DNA from 3 places in the Rhizobium sp. WSM1274 genome. Region 3 is predicted to be linked to each of the others. Evidence: riboswitches for the same ligand, from Rfam matches in the RefSeq annotation. Region 3 holds a riboswitch; each other region holds the start of a gene.
What was found. A riboswitch is a leader RNA that binds a small molecule or an ion and turns the genes downstream of it on or off. The one in region 3 is predicted to bind cobalamin.

Region 1 (4,558 bases), on a different replicon from region 3:
CATGGAATGGGATCCCGCTCCAGCGCGGCTTGACGATATCGGCTGTGTTGAAGGCCTCGCCGCTGAACCGGCAGGTGATGAGCGCGAGACCGCGCCGCACCATGTCAGCATCGACAGCGGAAATGATTTCGCCTGCAGCAGCGGCCTCCCGCGGCATCTCGCGCATTGAAAGCAAGACGGCCTTGGTCGCGGCCAGATAGGCATGGGTGCATTCGTTGAACGGACTTTCCTCATCCGCCACGCTGCCCGGCATCCGGCCCCACAGACAGTAGGAATACTGGATCTCGGCATAGTTCAGCATGCGGCGAAACGGCTCGTTCGTATCGACTGCACGGGATGCAAGGTCGATAATCCCACTGCGATAGTCAGACATGACTGCCATCTCGCCATGGGAAATTTCCGGGATATCCAGGCCCGCATGGCTGCCGCCATCGCTGCGGCTATGAGCAAAAGCGCTTCCGGCAACCACACAAAAAAAGGCAGCCGCGGCAAATGCCGCCGACAGGAGTGGTATGGTTTTGCCGATTTTCATGCTTGCTCGAAAAGTTAAGGGTGCCGGCAAAGCGGCGCCCTTCGATTCCTTCAGTGAAATGCCGTTGCCGGCCGGCCGCGTTGTCCGTCCCTGACCGCAAGCCGCTTTTCCGCCAGCGCTCCGAAGGCCAAGCCCAAGGCTGCCCAGAGGATCGCGTGCATGCCGAGCGAAGTGGTGCGGAACCGCCAGAGCACCATCGCCGAGAAGTTCTCCGGCACCTCATTGATCGGCGGCAGCAGATAGAGCACGAGGCCGATGAAAACGAGATAGGCGATGCCGGCGATAATCGCGCCGTTCCAGAGACCGAAGCGCTCGGAAAGGCGGCGCGACAGCGCCACTGCGGCAACCAGCGCCGCAAGCGAGACGACGATCATCAGGAAGAACAGTTCGGTCCTGGCACCGATCGTGTCGGGATTGCCGACCGCCGGCGGGTTGGCCGGATACTTGATACCGGGAACGAGGACAACCGCCACGAAGGCGGCAATGGCGATGACGGCCGAGGTGCCGCGCGGCGAAAGGCTGCTGAAGCGGCCCTGCACGAAAGCGAAGGCGAGCGCGAAGAGCCCGCCGACGGCGACGCTGTAGGCCATGACACCGGTGAAAAGGCCAAGACCGGCCTGTGTGGCGCGGCTGACGATTTCGGGTTCGGCAGCCTCGCCGGCGGCCTGGGCGCTTGCCTCTTCGAAGGCGATCGCCGCATCGACCAGCGGCTCGCCGAACATATGGGCGAAAGCGAAAACGAGGATGCCAGCCATCAGGCCCGCGAGCATGCCGCGAAGCAGAAGGTTTCCAACCATGTCAGGAACTCCGATCGCGAAGCGCTTTAGTGGCAGGGAAAGCCAAGGAGATGGCGGCCGTCATGCACGAATTCGTGCACATACATGCCGTTTAACAGCGCCATCGCGCCTTCCTCGGTGCCGACGAAATAGAGGACAATGAGCATCAGCAGGCCGCCGAAGATCGCCCAGGGCAGGATCTCGCCTACAGGGATCGGCGCCGGTACAGCAACGGGCGCGAAAGTGGTGTCAGACATGTATTCCTCCGGGAATGACGCGTTCAGTCGAAAGAGTGCTTGTGCAGTAGGGTCTGACTTCCAGCGCGAAGAGCTCACGCTGGTCACAGTGGCGCGACCGCGCCGGACTTACACCGGCTTCCAAACCCGCAACAGCACGGTTATATCTGCACGCCGAAGAGACTGTCAACGAAACTTCACAAGCCGGCGAAGGACGCTGTCGCCGCATTCCGGGAGACAAGAACGACTGTGAACACGCGCCTCACCTGGATCTGCCACGGCGCGACGGCAGCAAGCCGCAAGGCCCTGTTCCCGCTCGACGAACCGCTGGAGGACAAGGCAGTGAAGGAGGCCGGCAGGATGATCGCCCCGCCCCGCGCCGATTGTATTGTCACGAGCCCCGCCTTGCGCGCCCGTCAAACTGCTGATGCGCTGCGCCTCGAAGCCCGGATAGATCAGGCGCTTTGCGACTGCGACCATGGCCGCTGGGCCGGCAGGTCAATCGCGGCGATCGGGACCGAAGAGCCGGAAAACCTCATGGGGTGGATGAGCGATCCGGAAGCGGCTCCGCATGGCGGCGAGAGCCTTGTTGATCTGCGCAAGCGCATCGCCGGCTGGATGGATGGACAGACTGTTCTCGACGGCCACATCATTGCAATCAGCCATGCGGCCGTCATCCGGGCAGCGATCGTGCATGTGCTTCAGGCGCCACTCTCCTCCTTCTGGCTGAGCGACGTCGAGCCGCTTTCCGTTATCCGCATGACCAGCAACGGACAGCGCTGGTCTCTGCGCTTCCAGCATTAGAGACTGCTGATCTTATCCAGCTTTGCACAAGCAAATCGCGTCATCTCTGTTGAACCCGGCTTTGCGGGAACTACTTCCTTGTCCCAAGGAGATGGAAGAATGACATATGATTGGAGTGGCGAGCGCACACGACGCCTGCGTTTCATGCGTGTCGCCACAGTCACGGTTCTGGTCGGTCTCATTGTCAGCGTTCCGCTGCTGATCGTCACCGCCTGAAGCACTGGAAAGGGCGAGCGATGCATTAGCACGCTCGCCTTCGTTCTTTCCCGCATGAGCCAGTCTTCTGAACCATTAAGGGCATCGCGCTGATAACGACGCCCTGATTCCCCACAAGCCTCTCGGGTCTCTCTGCGGCACGCAACAGGCTGCTGCCTCTGATAATTCGCCTTCTGGTTTCAACAAACATTTCAGACTTTCGTGATATTTCCGCGAAGGTGGAGATGGAGAAGGCATGATGCCGGTGTTTTTCCAAAGCAGGGCCGGACGGCAATGCGTGTCGATCGTGGTGTCTGGAGTGACCCTCTGGCTTCTCGGCACGCTGCTACAGCTCGACGACAGCCTGGTCGCCTTCCTGATCGGATTCGGCGAGTATGGCGCCGACAAGGTCGTTCTGGCGCTCGGCATCGCCGGCGCCATGAGCTTCATCTATTCGGTGCTGCGCATCGCCGACCTGCGTAAGGAAATGGAACTGCGCGCGGCCGCCCAGGCAAAAGCCGATTGGACCGCGACCCACGACCATCTCACCAAGCTGCCCAACCGCTACGCCTTCGAGCGCAAGATCCTCTCACGGCCGATCAAAGACGACGAGGCCGAGATCGAGGAGTGGGACCGCAACGTCACCATCTTCTCCGTCGACCTCGACGGCTTCAAGAAGGTCAACGACCTTGTCGGCCACAAGGGCGGCGACATCCTGTTGATCGAGGTTGCCAGACGCATCTGCGCGCTCGGCAATGCCGACTGCGTCTATCGCTTCGGCGGCGACGAATTCATCATCGTCGCCTTCGCCCTGACGGCGCAACGCGAGGAGCGTTTTGCCAAGCTGCTGATTCAGGCCGTCACCCGGCCCATCCATATCGATGGCTTTGCCGTCGAAGTCGGCGCCAGCGTCGGCTACGACCGCTGGGCCGAGGGAGCCGAGCCGCTGGAAGATGCCGCCCACCGTGCCGACCTCGCCATGTACGAGGCAAAATCTCGCGGGCCTAACCATTATTTGGTTTTCGAACCTTCGATGCAGGACAAGGTAACGGAACGTGCCGCTCTGGAAACCAGGCTGCGTGCCGCAATTTCCAACAAGGCGATCAAGCCCTTCTATCAGCCGCTGATCGACCTGAAGACCGGTCAGCTCTGCGGATTCGAGGCGCTGGCGCGCTGGATCAGCGACGACGGTGTCAATATTCCCCCGCCGGTCTTTATCGATATCGCCGAGGAAACCGGCATGATCACGGCATTGTTCGAGGATCTTCTCGCCCAGGCCTGCAGCGACGCCCTCACCTGGCCGGAGCATGTGATGTTGTCCTTCAACGTCTCGCCGGTGCAGATGGAAGACAGGTTGCTGACGTCGCGCATTCTCAAGGTGCTTTCGGCAAGCCGGCTGCCGCCGCAGCGCCTGGAAGTGGAGATCACCGAAAACGCGCTGATCCAGGATCCCGCCGTCGCCGCCCTCATTCTTGACGAGCTGCATGCGGCCGGCATCCAGATCGCCCTCGACGATTTCGGCACGGGCTATTCGAGCCTCGCCCAGCTCGCCCGCTATCGTTTCGACAAGATCAAGATCGACAAAAGCTTCATCGCCACCTATCGCGACGACGAGCGCCAGGAAAAGATCGTTCGCGCCATGCTCGGTCTCGGCAGGAGCCTCAACATCAAGACGACGGCCGAAGGCATCGAGGAGCACGGCCAGCTCGCCTTCCTGCTGCAGCTCGGCTGCGATATCGGCCAAGGTTACCTTTTCGGCAAGGCGATGCCCGCCGCCGAAGCGGGCATCTTCATCGGCGATCGTAATGCCAGCCTGGCCTCCACGGCCTGACGGGACGCCTAAAAAATCTGACGCATGATCACGAACAGCACGAAGGCGATCGCGATCGAGGCCGGCAGCGTCAGCACCCAGGCCATCAGCATGTTGCGCACCGTCGACCATTGCAGGCCGGAACCGTTCGCCGCCATGGTGCCGGCAACGCCTGACGACAGGACATGGGTGGTCGAGACCGGCA
Region 2 (4,558 bases), on a different replicon from region 3:
GAAACGGCCGGAGATGATCTCCTCGACCATGTCGCGGGCAAGCCCCTCGTCGCCGCGCGCCAAGGCCAGCGCCACCATGCAGATGCGATCCTCGTAGCGCTCGAGATAGCGCTTTCCGTCGAAGGTCTTCAGCGTATAGCTGGTGTAGTATTTGAAGGCGCCGAGGAAGGTCGGGAAACGGAACTTCTTGGCATAGGCCTGATCGAACAGATCCCGCACGAAATTGAAGGAATACTGGTCGAGAACCTCCTGCTCGTAATAGTCCTCGGTCACGAGGTAATCGAGCTTTTCCCGGAAATTGTGAAAGAACACCGTGTTCTGGTTCACATGCTGCAGGAAATACTGCTTGGCCGCCATTCGATCCTTGTCGAGCTGGATCCGCCCCTCATCGTCATAGAGGTTCAGCATCGCATTCAGCGCGTGATAGTCGAGCGTTTCGGCTGCCTTCATCGGCCTTTCCCCGGCAGGATGAGCAACAGTGTGATGCGGTTTTGCGCCCGCATCCCGCGTCAGGGTTGTTCCCGTATCCAAAATCGTTCCATTCCGTGTTTGACCTTGGCGACGTCGTCTTCGGTGCCCATGAGCTCGAACCTGTAGAGATACGGCACCTGGCATTTATGCGAGACCACGTCGCCGGCGAGCCCGTATGTCTCGCCGAAATTGCTGTTGCCCGCGGCAATCACACCGCGGATGTGTCCTCGGTTTTCCGCATCGTTGAGGAAACGGATCACCTGCTTGGGAACGGCACCCTTGCCGCCGCCGCTATAGGTCGGCACGACAAGCACGAAAGGTTCGCGGATATGGAACGCCTCAGCGCCACCTGACGGAATGCGCGCCGCGCGTAGTCCGAGCTTGGCGACGAACCGATGGGTGTTCTCGGATCGGCTGGAATAATAAACGATCAGGCCCATCGCTTTTCTCGATCAGGAGAGCGCGCTGATCATGTCGGGGCGGAAGCCGGCCCAATGCTGCTCACCGGCGATGACGACAGGCGCCTGCATGTAGCCAAGGCTGCGGACCCGATCGAGCGCTTCGGCATCCCGCGAGATATCGACGATGTCATAATCGACGCCCAGGCGGTCGAGGGCACGGTAGGTGGCGGTGCACTGGACGCAGGCAGGCCTGCTGTAGACGGTGATGGTCATGATATTCCTCGTGAAGACGCGATTGGGACGCAGGACATTGATCGGAAATCTGCCGATATCCGTCGAAAAATCTCTGGTGATTTGAGCTATGCGGCTGTTTAGCCGCTGGGCATACTCCGCCCTCTACCTCTAGCGGGTGGCGGTCTGAACTGAGATACTGACATGACTTCACCCCGAAGTGGCTCAATACGAAGGTTTCGGGGGCGGAGGCTCGGGCCTGCGAAACGCGATGCGGAGATTCCCCGCAGCAACGCAACGCGACCTTCCGGACACCCCGCCCGTGGACGTTTCGTTCGAGGCAGGTCTCCTGGCTCACGGGTCAAAGCGCCTGCCCCAGCCTTCCCGGAGCATCATGCTCCAGTGACCTGAAATCGGACAGTTGCTCGCCGCTTACAGTTGCGGGGGCAGCTCCGGCATTGCCGCGCCATGATGGCGAAGCGCACCGTATTCCCGTCTTAGCCGCCGATCCTCACGAATCGACGGAACCTCGAACACTAGATATGGTACTCGAATCGCTGATGACGTCAACAAGTTGTTGTGGCGACGCAGCAATGGCGGCAATGAATCGCCGCGCCTGTGTATGATGTGGATAACGAAGCGTTAACGGAAAAGCGCTGTTTAGAACCCGTCAGAAAAGAGCCGGCAGAAGCCGGCTCCCCGAAGGTTCACATCTTTATCCGAAGCAGCCGCAACGCGTTGATCGTCACCAGCACGGTGGCGCCGGTATCGGCGAGGATCGCCGGCCAGAGCCCGGTGATACCGGCGATCGTCGTCACCAGGAACACCGCCTTCAGCGCGAGTGCGATGGTGATATTCTGCAGGATGTTGCGCATCGTGCGTTTGGAAAGTTCGATCATCCGCGCCACGTCGCCGACGCGTCCGTGCAGCACGGCGGCATCCGCCGTCTCGAGCGCCACATCGGTGCCGCCGCCCATAGCAATGCCGATATCGGCAGCAGCCAGCGCCGGAGCATCGTTGATGCCGTCGCCGACCTTGGCGACGATGAAGCCCTGGTGCTTCAATTCGCCGACGACCCGCTGCTTGTCCTCAGGCATCATCTCGCCGCGCCAGTCTGTGCCGAGCATGCCGGCAACGGCTGCCGCCGTCCGCTTGTTGTCGCCCGTCAACATCATCGCCTTGACGCCTGCTGATTTGAGGGCAGCGAGCCCGGCCTCGGCATCCTCGCGCGGCTCGTCGCGCATGGCGATCAAACCCGCCGCAACACCGTTGACGAGCAGCACCGACAGGCTCTTGCCCTCGTCGTTCAGCGCCGCGATGCGTGCATCCTGTTCAGCACTGAGCGCCCCGCGCTCACGGGCGGCGGGCGGCGACAGCAGGTCCAGCGTCTCGCCGCCGACTTTGCCGCTGACGCCCTTGCCCGGCAGCGCTTCCAGCTCGAAGGCCGGCGGCACGGGAACGCCGACTGACTTGGCGCGGTTGAGGATCGCCAGCGCCAGCGGATGGCTGGAGCCTTGCTCCAGCACCGCCGCGCGCGACAGCACCTGCGCCTCGCTCAATCCGAAGGAGATGATATCGGTGACCTGAGGCCTGCCATCCGTCAGCGTGCCTGTCTTATCGAAGGCGACCATCGTCACCTTGCCGAGCGTTTCCAGCACCGCGCCGCCCTTCATCAACAGCCCGCGCCGCGCACCTGATGAAAGCGAGGCGGCGATTGCCGCCGGCGTCGAAATGACGAGTGCGCAGGGGCAGCCGATCAAGAGGATCGCAAGGCCCTTATAGACCCATTCGCCCCACGGGCCGGCAAACAGCAGCGGCGGAACGACCGCGACCAGTGCTGCAACCACGACCACGCCGGGCGTGTAATAGCGCGAAAACCGATCGATGAAGCGTTCGGTCGGCGCCTTCGATTCCTGCGCTTCCTCCACCAGCTTGACGACACGGGCGATGGTGTTGTCGGCGGCCGCCGCCGTGACGCGAACCCTCAGCACCGCATCGCCATTGACCGTGCCGGCAAAAACGACGGCATCGACGCCCTTGCGCACCGGCGTGCTCTCGCCCGTCACCGGCGCCTCGTCGATTGCACTCTCGCCTGAGATGATGATGCCGTCCGCAGAGATACGGTCGCCAGGACGAACCATGATAGTCGCGCCGACCGAAAGGCTTTCTGCCGGCACTTCCCGCGTCTGCCCATTGTCTTCGAGCAGCGCATTCTTCGGCACCAGACCCGCCAACGACTGGATGCTTTCGCGCGCCTTGCCGGCCGCCACCCCTTCCAGCATCTCGCCGACGAGGAACAGGAATACGACGGTTGCCGCCTCTTCGCCGGCATTGATGATGACGGCGCCGACGGCGGCAATCGTCATCAGCATCTCGATCGAGAACGGTGTACCTGATAGGGCGGCAATGATAGCGCGCCGCGCGATCGGCACCAGCCCGACCAGCATGGCGACGATGAAGGCATAGGACGCAATCGCCGGCACAAGATGGCCGACGGTGTAGGCGGCAACGAGTGCGGCACCGGAAAGGATGGTCAGCCGGCCCTTCCGGCTCTGCCACCAGAGTCCCGCCATCGGCGCGTGGTCATTCCCGTGCAGCCCCTCGATTTCCTTCTCGCCATGATCGTGAGGGTGGTCGTGGTCATGACTTGCATGATCATGGTCATGGCCCGCGTGATCGCCGCAGTCATGTCCATGGTCGTGACGATGCTGCGAGCCCTGGGTGCGCGCAGGCGCAGCGCTTCCAGCAAGCGGCGCGACGGAATAGCCGAGCCCCGTCACCTTCCTCTCGATCACCTTGAGATCGCTGCTGCCATCGTGCCGGACGGTCATCGTGCCCGCCATCACCGAGACGGAAACATCGGCGACACCCGCCACGCGTCTGACCGCCGTATCGATCTTGGTTGCGCAGCCGGCGCAATCCATGCCGCCAACCCGGTATCGTGTCTCGCTCTCAGCCATCATCCGCTTCCTTGTCAAACAGAAGCATCCCTCCTACATCCTCTAGCGACTAGAGGTGCAAGAGGAAAATCATGAAAAAGATCACCATTGGTGAAGCTGCTCGCCAAAGCGGCGTCAAGGTGCCGACGGTCCGTTATTATGAGAGCATCGGCCTGCTCGCGGCGCCGAGCCGCAGCGAGGGCAACCAGCGCTCCTTCGAGCCCGCCGATATCAGCCGCCTCGCCTTCATCCGCCACGCCCGCGAACTCGGCTTCGAGATCGAGGCGATCCGCACGCTGCTCACCCTGCAGGATGATCCGTACCAGTCCTGCGCCTCGGCCGACGCCATCGCCAAGGCGCGTCTCATCGAAGTCGAGCAGCGCATCCGCAGCCTGATGGCGCTGAAGGCCGAGCTGGAAACCATGGTGGAAGGCTGCGGCCACGGCCGCGTCGACCAATGCCGAGTCATCGAGGTGCTCGCCGACCACGGCCAGTGCACACATCCGCACCACTGAC
Region 3 (4,558 bases):
GCGGCGCCAACCGCATTTCCGGCAGCGAGCTCTATCGCTGGCGGCTGCTCACCCCGGACGGAGCACCGGTGCTGACCACCAGCGATATAGCCGTGCCCGCTCAAGGCGCTTTCAAAGCGACCACCGAGAATACGCCGCTGTTCGTGCTGGCCAGTTACAACTGGCGCCGAAGTGCGACGCCGGCACTCAAGATGCAGCTCTCCCAGGCCGCCCGCTATCGCACGGTGATTGCCGGCATCGAGTCCGGCACATGGCTGCTGGCTGAAGCCAGCCTGCTCGACGGGTTACCGGCGACCGTTCACTGGGAGGATTACGAGGATTTTGCGCTCGCCTATCCCGAGGTGCGGGCCGTCAAGGATCGTTTCGTCATCGACGGCAAGCGGCTGACGACCTCGGGTTCGCTTCCGACCGTCGACCTGATGCTGGAGGTGATCCGGCAACGGCAGGGCTATTCGCTGGCGCTCGAGGTCAGCCGGCTGTTCCGTTACGAGCAGCCGTCCTTCCATGCCGATGAATCACTTTCCGCAGCCTCGGCCGGACTGCGCATGCACGATCCCCGCGTGACGCAGGCAGTACGGCTAATGGAGGAGCATATCGAGCAGCCTCTGATCCTCACGCGTCTGGCAAGGCGGGTGGGCATCAGCGCTCGGCATCTGCAGGATCTCTTCCAGCAGAGCATCGGCGCGCCGCCGCACGTGCATTATCTCGCGCTGCGCCTGAATGCGGCGCGCCGCAAGGTAATCGAGACGACAGCCTCCTTTGCCGACATCGCAGCGGCGACCGGCTTCAACTCAGCCTCGGCCTTTGCGAGAAGCTACAGGGCGAGTTTTTCCGAGAGCCCGTCCGAGACCCGGCGCCGTCTGCGCCGCCGCGTCACACCATCGGAGATGCGGGCATAGGCTGAAACGCATCCCGTATCATTTCGGCAAGTTCCCGGACGGCCTCGCTGGAACGGTAGGTGCTCCGGCGGAGCACGACCTTGGAGGAATCGACCGGCGGGAAACCGTCTTCAGCGGTGAGTTCCCGGCAGCCAGGCGGAATGCTGCTGCGGGAAAGCGTGGTGACGGCAAGGCCTGCGGTCACGGCATTCTTCAGCCCCGAGCCGGTATCGGCAATAAATGCGATCCGATAATTGCGGCCGATCTGCTCCAGCGACCGGAGCGCAAAATCGCGCGACCAGCTGGAGTTGCGATAGGTCGCTATCGGCAGGGGATCGATGTCGTGCAGCCGGTGCACCATCGATGTGACCCAGACCGTGGGATCAATGCAGATGACCTCGCCTTTCGTTTCATCGCTCCAGTCGAAAACGACGGCGAGATCGAGCTCATCCCGTTCAAGGGCCGCCAAGTTGCGGACTGTGTAGTCGCAGGACACGGTGACCTCGACGGCCGGGTGACGCACGGCGAAAGCCGCGAGCGCCGCCGGCAGCACCGTCTGGCTGTATTCCTCGGGAATTCCGATGCGTACCGGCCCGTCCAGCGGTTTGCTACGGATCGTCGCGGCGGCCTCGTTCAGGAGATCAATGATCCTGCGGGCATAGGGCACGAGCTGTATGCCCTGGCGTGTGAGCAGCACACCGCGGGCGCCACGCTCGAACAGCGTTTCGCCGATCGTCTGCTCAAGCCTCTTGATCTGGGTGCTGACGGCCGACTGCGTCCGCCCGATGCGCTGGGCAGCGGCGGAGAAATTGGAGGTTTCGGCAACGACCAGGAAGGTTCTCAGCAGGTCGCTCTCAATCGGCTCATGCATGGAATAGCCATAGAAAAAATCGATGATAGTTATCACTACTATTCGTTTGTCTGATGTCAATTCTCAGCGCACAAAAGAGCCGCGTTCGACTTCCTTCTTTGAGATATCTGCGTGAACATTGAAAATCCGGCCAGACGCCTCGCAGGCAGCGAGCACGAGAAGGGTGTGCTTCTCATCATTGCCGCGACACTTGCCTGGAGCGCGAGCGGTGTTTATTCGCGACTCCTGACCACCGACGTATGGACGGCGATCGCCTGGCGGTCGTTGTTCGGAGGCCTGTTCCTGCTGATCCCCTGCCTTTTCCTCGAAGGGGGCATCTCGCGGCGAAAATGGGGTTCCGTCTTCCATCCGTCCAGTCTTGCGATGATCGCATGCCAGACCTTCAGTCAGGGATGCTTCATCGGCGCGCTTTACATGACCACCGTCGCCAATGTGACGATGATCTATGCGACCGCGCCGTTTATAGCAGCGTTGCTCGGCTGGCTTATCCTCGGGGAGAGAGTTGCCAGGCGGACGTTGATTGCCGGCGGCATCTCTTTCCTCGGCGTCGCCGTCATCGTCGCCTCGTCGATCGGCGGCGGGACTGGTCTCGGCGACCTGCTGGCGCTCGGCATGACCGTTTCCTTCGCTCTGGTCATCATCATCCCGCGCATCAGTCCCGACGTGCCGAGCCTGCCGCCGACCGTGGTCAGCGCCTTCTTGACGCTTGCCATCTTTGCCCCGTTCGGTTCGGTCGGCTCGCTCGACCTCCACAACTGGATCGTCCTTGCTGCCTTCGGTGCGACCAATTTCTCCCTCGCGCTGGTGCTTTTCCTCGCCGGTGCGAAGCGGATGCCGCCGGCGGAGGCGGCGCTGATCGGCACGATGGAAATCGTGCTCACGCCCTTCTGGGTCTGGCTGTTGTTTTCCGAAGAGCCGCCCGTCGCCACCTTTTTCGGCGGGGCAATCATCCTCGCCGCCGTGCTCTGGCACACGGCCCTCGACGTCAGCCGCAGCCGCCGGCCGCGTCGCGCCTCAAGTCTTTAGGCGACGATTAAATCTTTCGGGGCGAACCGGAAAACCGCCGTATTCGCGGGATCAATTATTTCTCCTGCGCAGCGATCTTTTGCGACTTTACCGACTGTCGTCTTTGAGTTGCGCCCATGTCGTTTTCTTGATCGCTGTTTTCCGTCAGGCATGGTTTGTTTGTTGTGCCCAAGGCGCTATCTCGCAAACTGGCGAAATGGACCATTGGCAGCCGGCCCGACGCCGGCGCTGCCCCGCAGCGGTAGAAGAACTGAAATCCTCAAGGAAATCGCCGGATAGACATCCGGAAAGATATCGAGATGGATCGGAAGGAGATTCTGGAGCCGGAAACCAGCTCTTGCGTAGCAAATCGACGGATTGCGGCAGACGGTCACGAGTGGAACGACAGGCGAAAACCGTGGCGTTCACTCCTCTACTGCATCCAATCTGTCCGTTTTGAAAATTCGAATATCGCCCGGTGCGGCGGTATCCGCGTGTTTTGGACACCGGGCTGCAGAGGAGGCAGGCCGGAGGGAAGTTGCCATCGACTGCATCGGTTGCAGATCGAGGCACTCAAACAAGTGGGAGGAATCCATGAGCAAAAATAGAGGCGTCGTCTATCTCCGGCCGGGCAAGGTCGAAGTTCGCGACATCGACGATCCGAAGCTGGAAGCGCCCGACGGCCGCCGCATCGAACACGGCGTCATTTTGAAGGTGATCTCGACCAATATCTGCGGCTCCGATCAGCACATGGTCCGCGGCCGCACGACAGCGATGCCGGGCCTGGTCCTCGGTCATGAAATCACCGGCGAGATCATCGAGAAAGGCATCGATGTCGAGATGCTCGACATCGGCGATATCGTCTCGGTGCCGTTCAATGTCGCCTGCGGCCGTTGCCGCTGCTGCAAGTCTCAGGACACCGGCGTCTGCCTGACAGTAAACCCGGCCCGAGCTGGCGGTGCTTACGGTTATGTCGACATGGGCGGCTGGATCGGCGGACAGGCACGCTACGTCACCATTCCCTACGCAGATTTCAACCTGCTGAAAATCCCCGATCGGGACAAGGCAATGGCGAAGATCCGGGATCTCACCATGCTTTCCGACATCCTGCCCACCGGTTTCCATGGTGCAGTGCGTGCAGGCGTCGGGGTCGGCTCGACCGTCTATGTCGCAGGCGCCGGCCCCGTCGGCCTTGCGGCTGCGGCTTCGGCTCGCATTCTCGGCGCTGCTGTCGTCATGATCGGCGATTTCAACAAGGACCGTCTGGCACACGCGGCGAAGGTCGGTTTCGAACCGATCGACCTGTCGAAGAGCGACCGTCTCGGCGACATGATCGCACAGGTCGTCGGCACCAACGAAGTGGACAGCGCCATCGATGCGGTCGGCTTCGAGGCACGCGGCCACTCGGGCGGGGAACAGCCTGCGATCGTCCTCAATCAGATGATGGAAATTACCCGCGCCGCGGGTTCGATCGGCATTCCCGGCCTCTACGTCACCGAGGATCCGGGCGCCGTCGACAATGCCGCCAAACACGGCAATCTTTCGCTCCGCTTCGGCCTCGGATGGGCCAAGGCGCAGTCCTTCCACACCGGCCAGACTCCGGTGATCAAATACAATCGTCAGCTCATGCAGGCGATCCTCCACGACCGACTGCCCATTGCCGATATCGTCAACGCCAAGGTCATCCCGCTCGACGATGCCGCCGCTGGATATGAGAGCTTCGATCATGGAGCGGCGACAAAATATGTCCTCGATCCGCACGGTGAGGTCGCGAAAGCCGCGTAGCGGTTACGACTGAGGACTT

Region 1: another riboswitch for cobalamin. It lies ahead of N2600_RS18040 (CbtB domain-containing protein); the one in region 3 lies ahead of fdhA (formaldehyde dehydrogenase, glutathione-independent).
Region 2: another riboswitch for cobalamin. It lies ahead of nrdH (glutaredoxin-like protein NrdH); the one in region 3 lies ahead of fdhA (formaldehyde dehydrogenase, glutathione-independent).

Annotation. Positions count from the first base shown of each region.
Region 1 is NZ_CP104138.1:3,606,511-3,611,068, forward strand. Features, by position in the region: gene N2600_RS18030 (hypothetical protein) at 1-532, opposite strand, end outside; gene N2600_RS18035 (CbtA family protein) at 583-1,329, opposite strand; gene N2600_RS18040 (CbtB domain-containing protein) at 1,356-1,565, opposite strand; adenosylcobalamin (AdoCbl) riboswitch at 1,579-1,716, opposite strand; gene N2600_RS18045 (histidine phosphatase family protein) at 1,794-2,348, shown strand; gene N2600_RS18050 (putative bifunctional diguanylate cyclase/phosphodiesterase) at 2,803-4,374, shown strand; gene N2600_RS18055 (inorganic phosphate transporter) at 4,383-4,558, opposite strand, start outside.
Region 2 is NZ_CP104138.1:3,982,965-3,987,522, forward strand. Features, by position in the region: gene nrdE (class 1b ribonucleoside-diphosphate reductase subunit alpha) at 1-531, opposite strand, end outside; gene nrdI (class Ib ribonucleoside-diphosphate reductase assembly flavoprotein NrdI) at 510-911, opposite strand; gene nrdH (glutaredoxin-like protein NrdH) at 924-1,145, opposite strand; cobalamin riboswitch at 1,426-1,650, opposite strand; gene N2600_RS19760 (heavy metal translocating P-type ATPase) at 1,811-4,063, opposite strand; gene N2600_RS19765 (MerR family transcriptional regulator) at 4,135-4,557, shown strand.
Region 3 is NZ_CP104141.1:137,181-141,738, reverse strand. Features, by position in the region: gene N2600_RS32465 (GlxA family transcriptional regulator) at 1-899, shown strand, start outside; gene N2600_RS32460 (LysR substrate-binding domain-containing protein) at 874-1,749, opposite strand; gene N2600_RS32455 (DMT family transporter) at 1,861-2,775, shown strand; cobalamin riboswitch at 2,930-3,129, shown strand; gene fdhA (formaldehyde dehydrogenase, glutathione-independent) at 3,349-4,539, shown strand.